DNA from 4 places in the Shewanella maritima genome. Region 2 is predicted to be linked to each of the others. Evidence: predicted binding sites of a transcription regulator. Region 2 holds the regulator's gene; each other region holds the start of a gene.
The links. The regulator ArgR, encoded in region 2, controls arginine synthesis, uptake and breakdown. The targets are predictions, from matches to a motif close to ANTGAATANNTATTCANT.
Positions count from the first base shown of each region.

Region 1: a site for ArgR is predicted at 1,145-1,162, ahead of EXU30_RS05340 (YjiH family protein). Genes of this name have one in related genera too.
Region 3: a site for ArgR is predicted at 1,620-1,637, ahead of EXU30_RS06475 (aspartate aminotransferase family protein). Genes of this name have one in related genera too.
Region 4: a site for ArgR is predicted at 1,284-1,301, ahead of argA (amino-acid N-acetyltransferase). Genes of this name have one in related genera too.

Region 1 is NZ_CP036200.1:1,266,938-1,270,326, forward strand. Features, by position in the region: gene EXU30_RS05330 (U32 family peptidase) at 1-95, shown strand, start outside; gene EXU30_RS05335 (hypothetical protein) at 127-819, opposite strand; gene EXU30_RS05340 (YjiH family protein) at 1,372-2,649, shown strand; gene EXU30_RS05345 (two-component regulator propeller domain-containing protein) at 2,807-3,389, shown strand, end outside.
Region 2 is NZ_CP036200.1:3,215,064-3,218,452, reverse strand. Features, by position in the region: gene EXU30_RS13775 (dicarboxylate/amino acid:cation symporter) at 1-905, opposite strand, end outside; gene argR (transcriptional regulator ArgR) at 1,196-1,666, shown strand; gene EXU30_RS13765 (AraC family transcriptional regulator) at 1,759-2,751, opposite strand; gene EXU30_RS13760 (SDR family NAD(P)-dependent oxidoreductase) at 2,781-3,389, opposite strand, start outside.
Region 3 is NZ_CP036200.1:1,509,022-1,512,410, reverse strand. Features, by position in the region: gene EXU30_RS06485 (S9 family peptidase) at 1-83, shown strand, start outside; partial or broken gene EXU30_RS06480 (HDOD domain-containing protein) at 182-1,323, shown strand; gene EXU30_RS06475 (aspartate aminotransferase family protein) at 1,863-3,080, shown strand; gene astA (arginine N-succinyltransferase) at 3,157-3,389, shown strand, end outside.
Region 4 is NZ_CP036200.1:2,827,157-2,830,545, forward strand. Features, by position in the region: gene radC (RadC family protein) at 1-538, shown strand, start outside; gene rpmB (50S ribosomal protein L28) at 663-899, shown strand; gene rpmG (50S ribosomal protein L33) at 906-1,079, shown strand; gene argA (amino-acid N-acetyltransferase) at 1,548-2,867, shown strand; gene EXU30_RS12160 (pilus assembly protein) at 2,974-3,389, opposite strand, start outside.

The DNA.
Region 1 (3,389 bases), 1.9 Mb from region 2:
TTCAATCCCATGAGTTGGGCATAAATCAAAACACTCAATTAGATTGCAATGGTTATTGGTTTGGGCAAGCTGGTATGACTTCGCAAACAAGCTAGGGATATTTCAACATAACTGTGTGCGCAGCGATTAGCGATAACTGCTGCGCACAGCATTTAGTTTAATAATTGCTGTAGTAACTACACACGCCAAACTACTCCAGTAAGTCATGGCTTGCCACCAAATCTCAGGTTTTGGTGAGATAGACGTGATTTGGTCGACAACGATAAGGTAATTAAGCAGTGGTTTTGACTGCGACATTTCAATGTATTGTGGGATAACCAATAAAGCGACATGGGCAACAACCACCCAAAACGCAATAACTCTAGCTAACCACATCAGCTTCGGCGATAAGTATTTGCTAACACTCAATAAACTCACCGCTAATAAAACGCCTGAACAAAGATAAGCAAATACCGCATTCATATGCAGGTGGTGCACATTCATAGGGAACAAACCCGTAGCGGCTAACGTGATAAACTGCAAAGCTAAAGCAAACCAAAAGACGCCGTGAGCGACGCCTTTTGATAATTGCAATGCCAGTAAACAGCTTAGAGCAACACTTAAACTACCAAAAAATAATCCACCATTTAAAAAAACCGCTGCAGGCGATTTTGAGTAGGTACCCAGCTCGCTTAAACTGGTGCGCGCCATAAACTCAGGGATATGCAACAGACTGTCGACCTCAATCAAAATGGCAATAGCCCATCCTAGTGCAATCCCAAATATCCCTAGGGCACCGAAGCGAAATGCTAGATTTGAAATTCTTTTTTGTTGTGTCATCAGTATGCTTTTATTTTTTAACAACTCTAGCTTAACTCAAGTTGAACAAAAAAAAATGGGGCTGCCTCTTGCTTTCACGTAAAGTTAATCAGTTTTTCGTTCAGTAATTATACTACTGGCTATACTCGTTATTAATTTCATTCTAAGTTCCATGATGTGGCAACTGGAACTGACATGCTCAAAACAAAAAAATAACGCCCCACCAAGTAACATACATCTCACACCAAACAAAACACCCACAAACCAGTGGTAAACATTTATTTAACACATTGATTGTTATATATTTTAATATGTGAACCAGACAGCAAAATAACTAATCACTTTAAGCAAATAAATATTCAAACCACTAATCATTTTACTTCAAACTATATTGAGAGTAATCTTGCGCCCTTATGGGAAGGAACTCCTACCTAACTGCGACGGCAAGCTAAACGCAACCTCAGTTGCACTTAAGAACAAAGGCCAAATAAAGTGACCACACAAAAACAACAACACAGTTTAAAAACCATACTGACCTTTTTGATCCCATCAATCATAGGTCTGTTATTATTTATGACACCGATTAGTCATAACGATGCAATCACGATTCCAATTGCAGTATTGTCAAAAGGTGTGCAAGCCTACTTTGGCGATATCATTCCAGCCATTGCAACTGGCATTGTCGTGTTAATGGCTTTAGTCACTATAGTTGTGAAAGTCAGCCAACCGAAACAAGTCACTCAAAGCCACTTTCTCAATACCTTACTTAACGTATCGCCATTTTGGAGCGTAGTACGTGTTTTCGGTGCTATTTTCATTGTGATGGCACAATTTCAGATTGGCCCTGAACCAATCATTTCGGGGGCAACAGGTGGATTTGTACTAAACGACTTGATCCCAACACTCTTCTCAGTATTTATCTTTGCAGGTATGTTACTCCCACTACTGCTCAACTTTGGCTTGCTAGAGTTTTTTGGCACTTTGCTAACCAAAATCATGCGCCCGGTATTTAATCTTCCGGGTCGTAGTGCGGTTAACTGTATGGCTTCATGGTTAGGCGATGGCAGTGTTGGTATTTTGATGACCAATAAGCAATACGAAACAAACTTCTACACTCAAAGAGAAGCTGCTGTAATCGGTACCTCTTTCTCGGCGGTATCCATTACCTTTAGTCTGGTAGTAATTTCACAAGTTAAGCTTGAGCACTTATTCGTACCTTTTTACATAACTGTCTGTTTAGCCGGTATTATTGCTGCGATCATAGTACCTAAGCTGCCACCTCTGTCTTGGAAGAAAGATGAATACATCGATGGTAGTGAAGCCAAACAAGATAGCGAAAGCATTCCTACCGAACATGGAATTTTTAGTTGGGGCTTTGGTCTAGCGCTAAAACGCGCAGAGAAAGCGGGCGGCGTGAAACAACTTTTATCTGAAGGTTCGAAGAATGCCATTGATATGGTCTTTGGCGTTATCCCTGTTGTCATGGCGATTGGTACAGTTGCATTGATTCTAGCTGAACATACGCCAATCTTTACCTACCTAGGCATGCCATTTATTCCGCTGCTAGAGCTATTGCAAATCCCTGAAGCAAGTGCTGCCTCGCAAACGATTGTGGTGGGGTTTGCGGATATGTTCATTCCGTCAATTCTTGCAAGCTCAATTGAGTCAGATCTCACTCGCTTTGTGATTGCTGCGCTATCAGTCACTCAGCTGATTTATATGAGTGAAGTGGGTGCGCTACTGATTGGTAGTAAGATCCCGGTTAACTTCTTCGAGTTATTTATGGTATTTATCCTACGTACTCTGGTCACCCTACCTGTGATTGCCCTAATGGGTCACCTATTGGTATAAAACCTGACCTAACAAGCGGCTTTGCGCAGAGCCTAAAACCTTAAAAGGAGCACTTCGGTGCTCCTTTTGTATTTCATTGATTTTCTCGCAATTATTCAAATTCCACCTACACTTATTTCAGTATCGTTAATACCTTTTACTGAAATAGGAATTGTGCTTGAAAGCGCTTGTAAACTCCCTCAGCCAACTTTGTTTAACCTTGTTGGCCACTCTTGCTTTGAGTGGTCAAGTTGCCGCATCTATACAGTTTGAAACCCTAGCAGCTGAGCACGGTTTATCGATGAATACAGTCAACGATCTAGTTACAGATCAAAGTGGCTATTTGTGGGTCGCGACGCAAGCAGGGCTAAATCGTTACAATGGCGCTGAAATCAAAGTCTATTTAAAAAATGGCAACTCGGGCCCATCAGCCAACCACATAAGCCACCTTTACTACAGTAAGAGCGGACGACTCTGGCTGAGTACCTTAAGCGATGGTATTAATCGCTATGACCACAAAAACGATGCCTTTGAGCATTTTAAAGATGTCACTGATCTGCCACAAACTGGTATACAAGCTATTAGCGAAGACAATGAAGGAAACATCTGGTTCGGTAGTGACCAAGGGATTTTTATCTTTGACCCTAAATCTCTCAATGTCACTAGCCAATATAAACTTAATCAAGCCAATTTAAGTGGTGAGAATATCTCCCACATCTACTTTGACGATTTAAAACGGGTGTGGGTAGCGCACGAAAATG
Region 2 (3,389 bases):
AGCGGCAATACGAAACTAGAGATCTTCTTATTTACGCCAAGCTCATTAGCACACTTCATACTAGCTGGCAGCGAGCCTGCCGAACTTGAAGTGGTGTAAGCCACAACAATGGCATTGCTAATGCCTTTGAAAAAGTGCACTGGGTTGAGCTTACCCAGTAAGACTAATGCAGCGCTGTAAAAACCTACGATATGTAAAACACAGCCAATGTAAACTGCAGCGATAACTTTAATCAGTGGAAGTAACATGTCTAGACCATACTCTCCAGCAACCCAAGCCATTAAACCAAACACACCATATGGCGCTAGCTTCATCACCATGTCAGTTAGCTTGAACATAGCTTCAGCTAGACTTTCGAATACTTTAATCGCTGGCTGACCACGCTCGCCAATCAGCACTAACGCAATACCTAACGCAACCGCAAATACAATCACCTGCAGAATTTGACCACTAGCCAGTGCAGCAACAGGGTTAGTCGGCACTATGTTAATCAAGGTTTCCATCAACGACGGCGCTTGCTTTACGGTTTCATCAACGCCCGATTGCACTAAATCTAGCCCAGCTCCTGGCTGCAAAATATGCCCCACAAGTAAGCCAATTGTCATTGCGAACGCGGTCGTGCCAAGGTAGAACACGAAAGATTTGAAACCAATCCGTCCCATTTTGGCGGTGTCTTGCATGGAGGTCACACCAACAATTAACGAGCAGAACACCAGCGGCACAATAAGCATCTTAATAGTGTTAACAAAGATAGTTCCTATCGGCTTTAGGTAAGTTGCACTTTCTCCAAGCCCGACACCAACAGCAATACCTAGCGTCATACCAATAAGAATTTGCATCCAAAGCGGAACAGCCATCCATCGAGACCAAGCTCGCGAAAACACTGAAGGGGTTTGCGTTGACATATGTCTTTACCTTGATTTGTTAACTTGCAAAAAATGACGGGGCGCAAGTCTAGCAAGACATACAAAGGCAAAAGATGATCTACGTCATGTGACGCAGGCTGACTGAGAATTAGTCCACTTTGTAACGCATTTTTGCGACAAAGGTGTACTGCACACGCAAACGCTTGTCACACTTTAGTTAAATCAGTGAATTTTTATTCACCAACAAAGGGGTATTCTTGACTTTGATGCAATTTCTATTCAAAATACAGCGGTTTTTTGAATAACAATCATAAGAAGAAACTAACATTATGCCAGCAACCAAAAATCAGGATGAATTGGTAAGGACCTTTAAAGCGATCCTTAAAGAAGAACGCTTTGGTAGCCAGAGTGAAATTGTTAACGCACTTCAGGCGGAAGGATTCAGCAACATAAACCAATCTAAAGTATCGCGCATGCTAAGTAAGTTTGGCGCTGTACGCACACGTAACGCTAAGCAAGAAATGGTTTACTGCTTACCAGCAGAATTAGGTGTACCAACGGCCGGTAGCCCGCTTAAAAACCTAGTGCTCGATGTTGACCACAACCAGGCGATGATTGTAGTACGCACCAGCCCAGGTGCAGCGCAGCTAATCGCACGCCTATTAGACTCCATCGGTAAGCCAGAAGGTATTTTGGGGACGATTGCTGGTGACGACACCATCTTCATCTCACCATCAAATATCACCACCATTGATGACACGCTAGAGACGGTTAAATCACTGTTTAACTACAGCGAGTAAGTCTGAACACAATTGAGAAAGCCACCCTACTCTAGTCTAAGTGAGTCTAGCCAAGGTGGCTTTTTAGTTTCTAACGCAGGAAAGAGTATCAACTAATGCCGAGTTCTCGCTGGCGATACTCCACTCCAACCACTGTATGCCCGAATAAATGAGTTCGACTCTTTAAACCCAAGCAAGAACGAAATTTCGATTAACGGCAAGTCTGTTTGCTCCAAATAATAATCGGCTAAGTGTTGGCGTACCTGTTTAAGCACCAACTGATAACTTGAATCTTGCTCGGTTAATTTTCGCTGCAAAGTGCGCTTGCTCATTGCCAGCTCTGCTGCAACATCATCAATGGCTGATTTCCCTTGAGGCAACAAATCAAGCAAGCAACTAAATACCAGACTAGAAGTTGAGTCCTTTGCGCCGATAGCCTCTAACTGTTCAACTAACCCTTGCTCGTACATGTGCAACATGGTTTCGTTACTGGTTAAAAACGGCGCCTTAGCATCGCTGGCGCTGAACTTAATCGCGGTTTGCACACCTTGGCGAATACTGCAGCCAAAATAATCTTCGTAAGGCTGCATATCATCCAATTGCTCAGGCACGACTATATCAATTGGTTTAATGTGCTGGCGCGTCGCTAGCCTGGTAAGCTGAGTAAAAAACACCAGCTCAACTAAACTCAGTACCTTAGGCAGCTTACCACTATGGCCATAACAGCGTGTTGATAGCTCTGTATATTGCGCTGTTTGCTCTATGTCCAAAATCATCGGCCCTATTAGCGGTTTAAATTGCTTTAGCCGGCTGGCTGCGGCATTGAGATTAGGGCTGCAAATCGCAGCAAAAATTGGTGCATCAAACTGCTCAAAACTCATAACCTCGGCAAACTTGAGTGCAATATCGATATTAGCGGCCTCTGCGGCAGCCTCGATCCCAATCCATAATTGAAAGTACTGCTCAGGCGTTAGCTGCACCTTTGACCTTTTAAACAAACCAGCAGGGAGTTGACTGAATGCAAGAATTTGCTCAAGCTCAAGCCCTAAATCGTTAAATAGCACCAACCAATTACTCGGTATATTAAATTTACTGGCTGTTTTCATTGCAGTTAGCTCCACGGTTAGCTGATATATTAACTCGACTTTTCCATTGCCTGACGCGAAAACTTAAGCACAAGCTTGCGAGGCAGGAGTGGCATAATCCAGTTGAGCATGAACTTAAGTGATGACTCATTAAAGGCCACCAACTCACCTTGCTGCATAGCGTGATAGCCACATTCAGCTACCGAGCGTGGAGTTTTAGCTTTATCAAAAATCTCCACTCCTTCAAGATCACCAGCTTTAACAAAGCCAGTGGCAACCGCACCAGGGCAAAGTGCTGTCACAGTAATATTGTTTGCTTTAACCTCTTCCGCCAATGCCTGTGAGAACGAGGTTACATAGGCTTTCGTTGCGTAGTACACCGCCTGAAGCGGCCCAGGGATAAACGATGCGGTTGAAGACACATTTAAAACCTTGCCGTAATTACGCTCGACCATGCCTTGTAAGTAAAGGTGTGTCAGGTTGGTCAATGTGATCATATTTACCTGCATCATAGCTTGCTCTGCACTTAACTCTCGCTGATGAAACAAACCGTGGCCACCAAAACCAGCATTATTAATAAGCACATCTACTTGCAAACCTTTTGCCTGTGTTTGCTCAAATAACGCGTTTGCCGAGTCAGGTTCTGATAAGTCGCATGC
Region 3 (3,389 bases), 1.7 Mb from region 2:
AACCTCATGGGTTTAAGCAAGCCTCAAGTTGGTTGGACGAATATCGCCGTATTTACAAGCTATTTGAGCAAGAGTTGAAATAACTCAAATCAACTGACTGCTAAGGCTTCTTTCGGGAAGCCTTAGTGCTATATTGTGTATAACGCAGACATTATTACGTAGTTAGATTTAGGACAAGTGAGTGGCAATTTCGGTAGCAGGTGGAGTTAAGCCTGGCAAAGTGATAGAAGTGGAGCAACGCCACTATCAAAAGATCATTGTTGGTAAACAAAAAGCAAATACAATAGTTGATAGCTTCGATGCACAAGCTGAAAACGACGCCAATAAGCTTGAAATAGAGCGCCAGGCGATACGCTTGCGAGTTGAGCAGCAAGCAAAATCACAGCAAATCTACAAAGCAGTTTCTGCGCAGCTAACTAGCACAGTTAACAATGCCATTGAGCACCAACTTGCGTCACCTGAACTTGTGCTTGAAAATAGCAAGCTTGAAGAAAGCCAAATATTGCTAATCGAGCAGATACTTGCCAGCGATCCAAACCTTAATCGCATGCGTCCGCTAATCGCTAACCTAAGCTGGTTATCTCGCGATCTGGTAACCATGATCAACAGCCCCGCCTCAAAACATCGTCGTCCTAAAACATCTGATGTACAGGTTACAGATTTAAAGTTAGTGCTGAACTATATCGGTATTGAGAATCTGCGTTTGTTGATTCCGTATTTTAGTTTGCGTAATTGGTTACCATCAGGTAATGCCAATTTATTGTGGACCACGCGTAAATTGTGGCGTTATAGCATGGTCACGGCCATCGCTGCCCAAGCGCTTGCTCAGTTACATGAGAAGGACGTTAGCTTGATTTATAGTAGTGCCTTGATGTATCAAATGGGCACAGCGGTCATTCTTAATAACAGTATCAGCATATATGACAAAACTTGGGGGGGTGGTTAAGAGAAGCGAGTCAGGAGCGAGATAAAGAAGTCTATGATGCCGTAATGGCGACCGAGTTCCCCTCGCAAAAGGTTTATGAGCAGGTGTTAACTCATGGACATTCACTAAACTGGCAATTACTTGAGTTACTTGAGTTTAAAGATAGTCCGCTGACTAACATTCTCAAAGAGCTCGATGAGGCTTATCACTTTAGTGATTTATCGGTAGAGGCGCAGATTGTTGCCAAAGCGAGTAGCTTTGCCAAAGTTTATCTACTAAGTGAAATCAACATGATAGAGCCCGCAGAGCGGCGAGTTATGTTTGATTACTATCAATTCTCAGAGCAAGAAATTTTGCGTTTAAAAGCGCAAAACTTCCGCAAGCTAGATTTATTGTAAAAAAACCAATAACGCGGACATTCCTACTTCGCAACATTGCAGCTTCTGCGACATTTTAAGGTTTCAGGCTAACTTAATCCCTTACTGCTATTGTTTGTACTCTTGGATAATAGTCATAGTGTTCTCTAGATAGTAACTCGTTGACAGCAGGATGCCAGATAGCTTCAACATGCTCGCGAAAGCTGGTTAAAATAACTGCAATATGCAGTTATTTGCACTAATTTAGGTCATTAGTTAATGTGTAGTTATGCACTTTTGGTGAATAGCTACACAAAATATGTCGAAACAACTTTTTTTGTGACTATTTATTCTATAAAACCTACATTTAAGCGCTTCGTATGCATCAAATTGCCAATCTTTATTCATTTTTTAGGCCAGCGTCTCATTAGTTAGTTGTCGATTACTGGCATTTTGATCACATTTTCGCTAATAATGTTCAGATAATTAAACAAGCATACGCTATTTCACTAACATAAAATAAAGAAAATAGCGCCTTAGGTGGCCTAAGCGCCCCGGTTAACTAAAAAGGAAAACAAGCGATGAGTGTTGAAATGAACTTAACTCGAGCCCAATTTGATGAAGTCATGGTGCCTAATTATGCGCCAGCGGCGGTAATCCCTGTTCGTGGTGAAGGTAGCCGAGTTTGGGATCAGGAAGGCAAAGAGTTTGTCGACTTCGCTGGCGGTATCGCAGTTAATTGTTTAGGCCACTGTCATCCATCTCTCGTTGCAGCGTTGAAAGATCAAGGTGAGAAGCTTTGGCACCTATCTAACGTAATGACTAACGAGCCTGCGCTTGAGCTAGCAACTAAGTTAGTTAACTCTACATTTGCTGAGCGCGTATACTTCGCTAACTCTGGTGCAGAAGCAAACGAAGCTGCGCTAAAACTTGCACGCCGTTACGCGCTAGATAACTTTGGTGAGCAAAAAGATCAAATTATCGCGTTTGATAAAGCGTTCCACGGTCGCACCTTCTTTACGGTAACCGTTGGTGGTCAAGCTGCATATTCAGACGGTTTTGGTCCTAAGCCACAAAGCGTTACTCACATTCCATTCAATGACATTGCCGCATTAGAAGCGACAATCTCTGATAAAACCTGTGCCATTATGCTTGAACCTCTGCAAGGAGAGGGCGGCATCATTAATGGTGACCCAGAATTCCTAAAAGCGGTTCGCGAGCTTGCAGACAAGCACAATGCATTGGTTATATTCGATGAAGTGCAAACGGGTATTGGCCGTACCGGTGACTTGTATGCCTACATGGGGACTGAAATCGTACCAGACATCCTAACTAGTGCTAAAGCGCTTGGTGGCGGTTTCCCAATCGCAGCTATGCTAACGACCGAAAAAGTGGCTAAGCACCTTAAAGTAGGTACTCACGGTTCTACATACGGCGGTAACCCGCTAGCTTGTGCTATCGGTAATGCGGTTATGGACGTGGTTAACACTGATGACGTACTTGCTGGTGTTAAACAGCGTGAGCAACTCTTCCGCGACGGTCTAGCTGAAATTAATGCTAAGTACGATGTATTTAGTGAAGTGCGCGGTAAAGGTTTATTACTTGGAGCAGTACTTAATGACAAGTACAACGGCCGTGCACGAGACTTCCTAGTTGCTTCAGTAGCTGAAGGCTTAATGAGCCTAGTTGCTGGTGCAAATGTTGTTCGTTTTACTCCTTCACTGGTTATCCCAGAAGCTGATATCAAAGAAGGCTTAGCACGTTTTGAACGTGCAGTAGCTAAAGTCGTGGCGGGATAAAACAAGTTTATTGTTTTTAAACTTGTTGTCTTAGTGCTGACAAACCACAGTTTGTCAGCACCTTTAGGAGATTAAAATGTTAATCATTCGGCCAATACGCGCCTCTGATTATGATGCCTTGCATAGCATTGCCATTGAATCGGGGCACGGATTTACCTCGCTGCCAGTCAATGAAGAGCTACTGCGCTCTAAAATCGAGCGTGCTGAAAACTCTTTTAATAAGAAAGTTAAAACGCCGCAGGACGAAGGCTACTTAATGGTGATGGAAGACACCAAAACCGGTGAAGTTGTCGGTACCTGTGGTATCGA
Region 4 (3,389 bases), 390 kb from region 2:
GTCACGCAACATGCTTAATCACTTTGGCGGCTTAAGAAAGCTATTCTCGGCGTCTCAGCCACAAGTATGTGAAATTGCTGGGGTTGGGCCGGTAAAATATGCTCAGTTGCAAGCTACAGCAGAGATTGCTAGGCGGATTGCCAAAGAAAGTTTGCAAAAAGGGCAAATTTTGACAAATCCTGATTTAACTCGGGACTATTTAATGAGACAATTAGCAGACCGATCCTATGAAGTGTTCGCTTTATTATTGTTGGATAGCCAACATAGAGTCATTCAATTTGTAGAACTATTCCGTGGCACCATAAACTGCGCGTCGGTATATCCTCGCGATATAGTTGCGCTTGTGCTGGAAAAAAACGCAGCAGCTGTGATTGTGTGCCATAACCACCCGTCAGGCATTGCAGAGCCTAGTGAAGCTGATCGGCGAATAACTAGGCGGATAAAAAATGCATTGGAAACTATCGATGTTTCTCTACTAGATCATATGGTTGTAGGGGATCTACAGGTAGTCTCGTTCGCTGAGCGTGGATGGATTTAATAAAGATTGCTTGATCTTACACGACATATCGTGTATAAAATGCGCCCTCTTTGTGCCTCGGGCGACGGCCATACGAGGTACATTAATGCTCGAGCGTTAAAAAATTGTTTTGGAGAAGATTGACATGTCAAGAGTATGCCAAGTAACTGGCAAGAAGCCAATGGTTGGTAACAACCGTTCGCACGCTAAAAACGCGACTCGTCGTCGTTTTTTACCTAACCTACAAAACCACCGTTTTTGGTTAGAAGAAGAAAAGCGTTTTGTTCAACTACGCGTTTCTACTAAAGGTATTCGTATCATCGACAAGAAAGGCATTGAAGTTGTAGTTAAAGAACTTCGTGCACGTGGCGAAAAGGTATAATAGAAAATGGCTAAATCTAAAGGTAACCGCGAGAAGATCAAGTTAGTATCTAGCGCTAACACTGGTCATTTCTACACGACTGAAAAGAACAAGCGTAACATGCCAGAAAAAATGGAAATCAAGAAATTTGATCCAGTTGTTCGTAAGCACGTTATGTACAAAGAAGCTAAAATCAAGTAATTGATTTTACTCTTTTAAAAGCCTCCTTCATGGAGGCTTTTTTTTGCCCAAAATTTGACATGCAGTGAAACTCTGCTCTGGATTAGTATCCGCCAGTCGGGCTTTCAAGTTTCACTCAATGCAGGGCTCTCATCTTCATTAAGCCGCTGGCATTGAGCCGAGTGCACCGCTGGCGACTCATTCTTGGCAAATATAGTTGGTGTAATTGAATTATTATTCAATCTTGGTTTGACTTAGCTATCTCGAATTATAGGCTAAGTTAGTTGCGGTCAATATCCTCGCATCGTCAATAATTACTTGGGCTTTAGTGCTTTTCCTCAACCTCTGCCTATCCCGTAATTATATCTTAATAGTCTACTGTAATAATAATCCTTAGTTAGATAAAAATTCTTTCCAAATAAATATAAATGAAATATTATGCGTTTTAACTAGGTATCTATTCAGCTTATGCGGCTAAGGGTAAATAAATTGAGAACCACTGAGCTGGTCGACAGCTTTCGTCATTCAGCTCCTTATGTGAATGCACATAGGGGCAAAACATTTGTCATCATGTTAGGCGGTGAGGCGATAGCTAATGGCCACTTTAAAGCGATATTAAATGATGTCGCCATGTTGCATTCGGTCGGGATTAAAATCGTGCTGGTTTACGGCGCGCGTCCGCAAATCGATGAAGGGCTAATGCGTGCCGGGATTGAGCCGCACTATCACAATGCGATACGTATTACCGACGATGAGAGCTTAAAGACGATTAAGCAGGTCGCGGGTGAGGCGCAGTTTGATATCACCGCGCGTTTATCTATGAGCCTAGGTAACACGCCGATGCAAGGCGCACAGATTAACGTCGTTAGCGGTAATTTCATTATTGCTCAGCCACTGGGTATTGATGATGGCGTTGACTATTGTCTTACCGGTAAAGTTAGGCGGATTGATACGCAAGGGATCCGCCGCCAACTTGATGATAACGACATTGTGCTAATGGGGCCGATTGCAGCTTCGGTTACAGGTGAGAGTTTTAACCTCACCGCAGAAGAAGTTGCGACTCAGGTCGCCGTGAAACTTAAAGCCGACAAGATGATAGGCTTTAGCCAAACTAGTGGCTTGATTGACGCTCAAGGGCGAGTGATAGCCGAGATGATGCCCAATGAAGCGCAGACTTGGCTGGACAGCCGCTGTGAGCAACAAGCTGCGTGTACCTGCAGTGACGCCTTTGTTAAGGCCAGTATTGATGCCTGTCGTCGCGGCGTGCCGCGTTGTCACCTGGTCAGTTACCTGGATGATGGTGCCTTGCTACAAGAATTATTCTCCCGTGAAGGCATTGGTACGCAAATCGTCACAGAAAGCGCTGAGCAGCTCCGTAGAGCGACAATTAGCGATATTGGCGGCGTGCTTAACCTTATTCGTCCACTTGAGCAGCAGGGGATTCTGGTGCGTCGCTCCCGTGAGCAGCTTGAGATGGAAATTGAGCAGTTTATGTTGATTGAACGCGATAACCTAGTGATCGGCTGTGCGGCACTATATCCGTTTGAGGAAGACAATGCTGGTGAGTTTGCTTGTCTTGTAGTTCACCCTGAGTATCGTGATGCTGATAGAGGCAGTGTGCTGCTCAACAATATTATCGCTCAGGCAAGGCTGCGCGGGTACGAGCGCTTATTTGCTTTGACTACTCGTAGTATTCATTGGTTTTTAGAGCATGGCTTTAATATTGTGGATGTAGAGCAATTACCCGCAAAGAAAAAGCAGCTGTATAACTTCCAACGTAATTCCAAGGTGTTGGTGTTAGATCTGTAAATTAGCCCTATTGACTATACGAGAATTCAATGCATAAAAAACCGAAGCCCTTGAGCTTCGGTTTTTTGTTATGACTACTGCTAGCATTCAGCATTATCGCTAACGGCTAGTTCGCTGAGTGGAAGTAAATGCGGTTCATATTAAGGCCGCTGCCAATACAGCTTTCGTCGCCCTCAGCGCAGCCATCATCAAAATCATCGGCTTTTTGCATACGCTCAGCGGCAAGACCAATGCCGATTAAGTACATGCTGTTGCCACCTTTTGGCACCACGATTTTTGGCGTGTCGGGAATGCCTTCACCCGTTTCATAAGACTCGCTCTTATAGGCGCGTCTGCCATGGTGTAAATCGAAACCATACAGATAGCCTTTACCTGTGGTCATACACTGCTCTTGGTCGGTATAGTCGCCTGGTACATAAGTGGTGAAGAACACTCGACCTTTCGCTACGACGGCTGCAGATAAACTTTTCTCGCCAGTGCGCGGTAGGCTGTAGTACCAGCCACGCTTATTGGCAAAGCGGA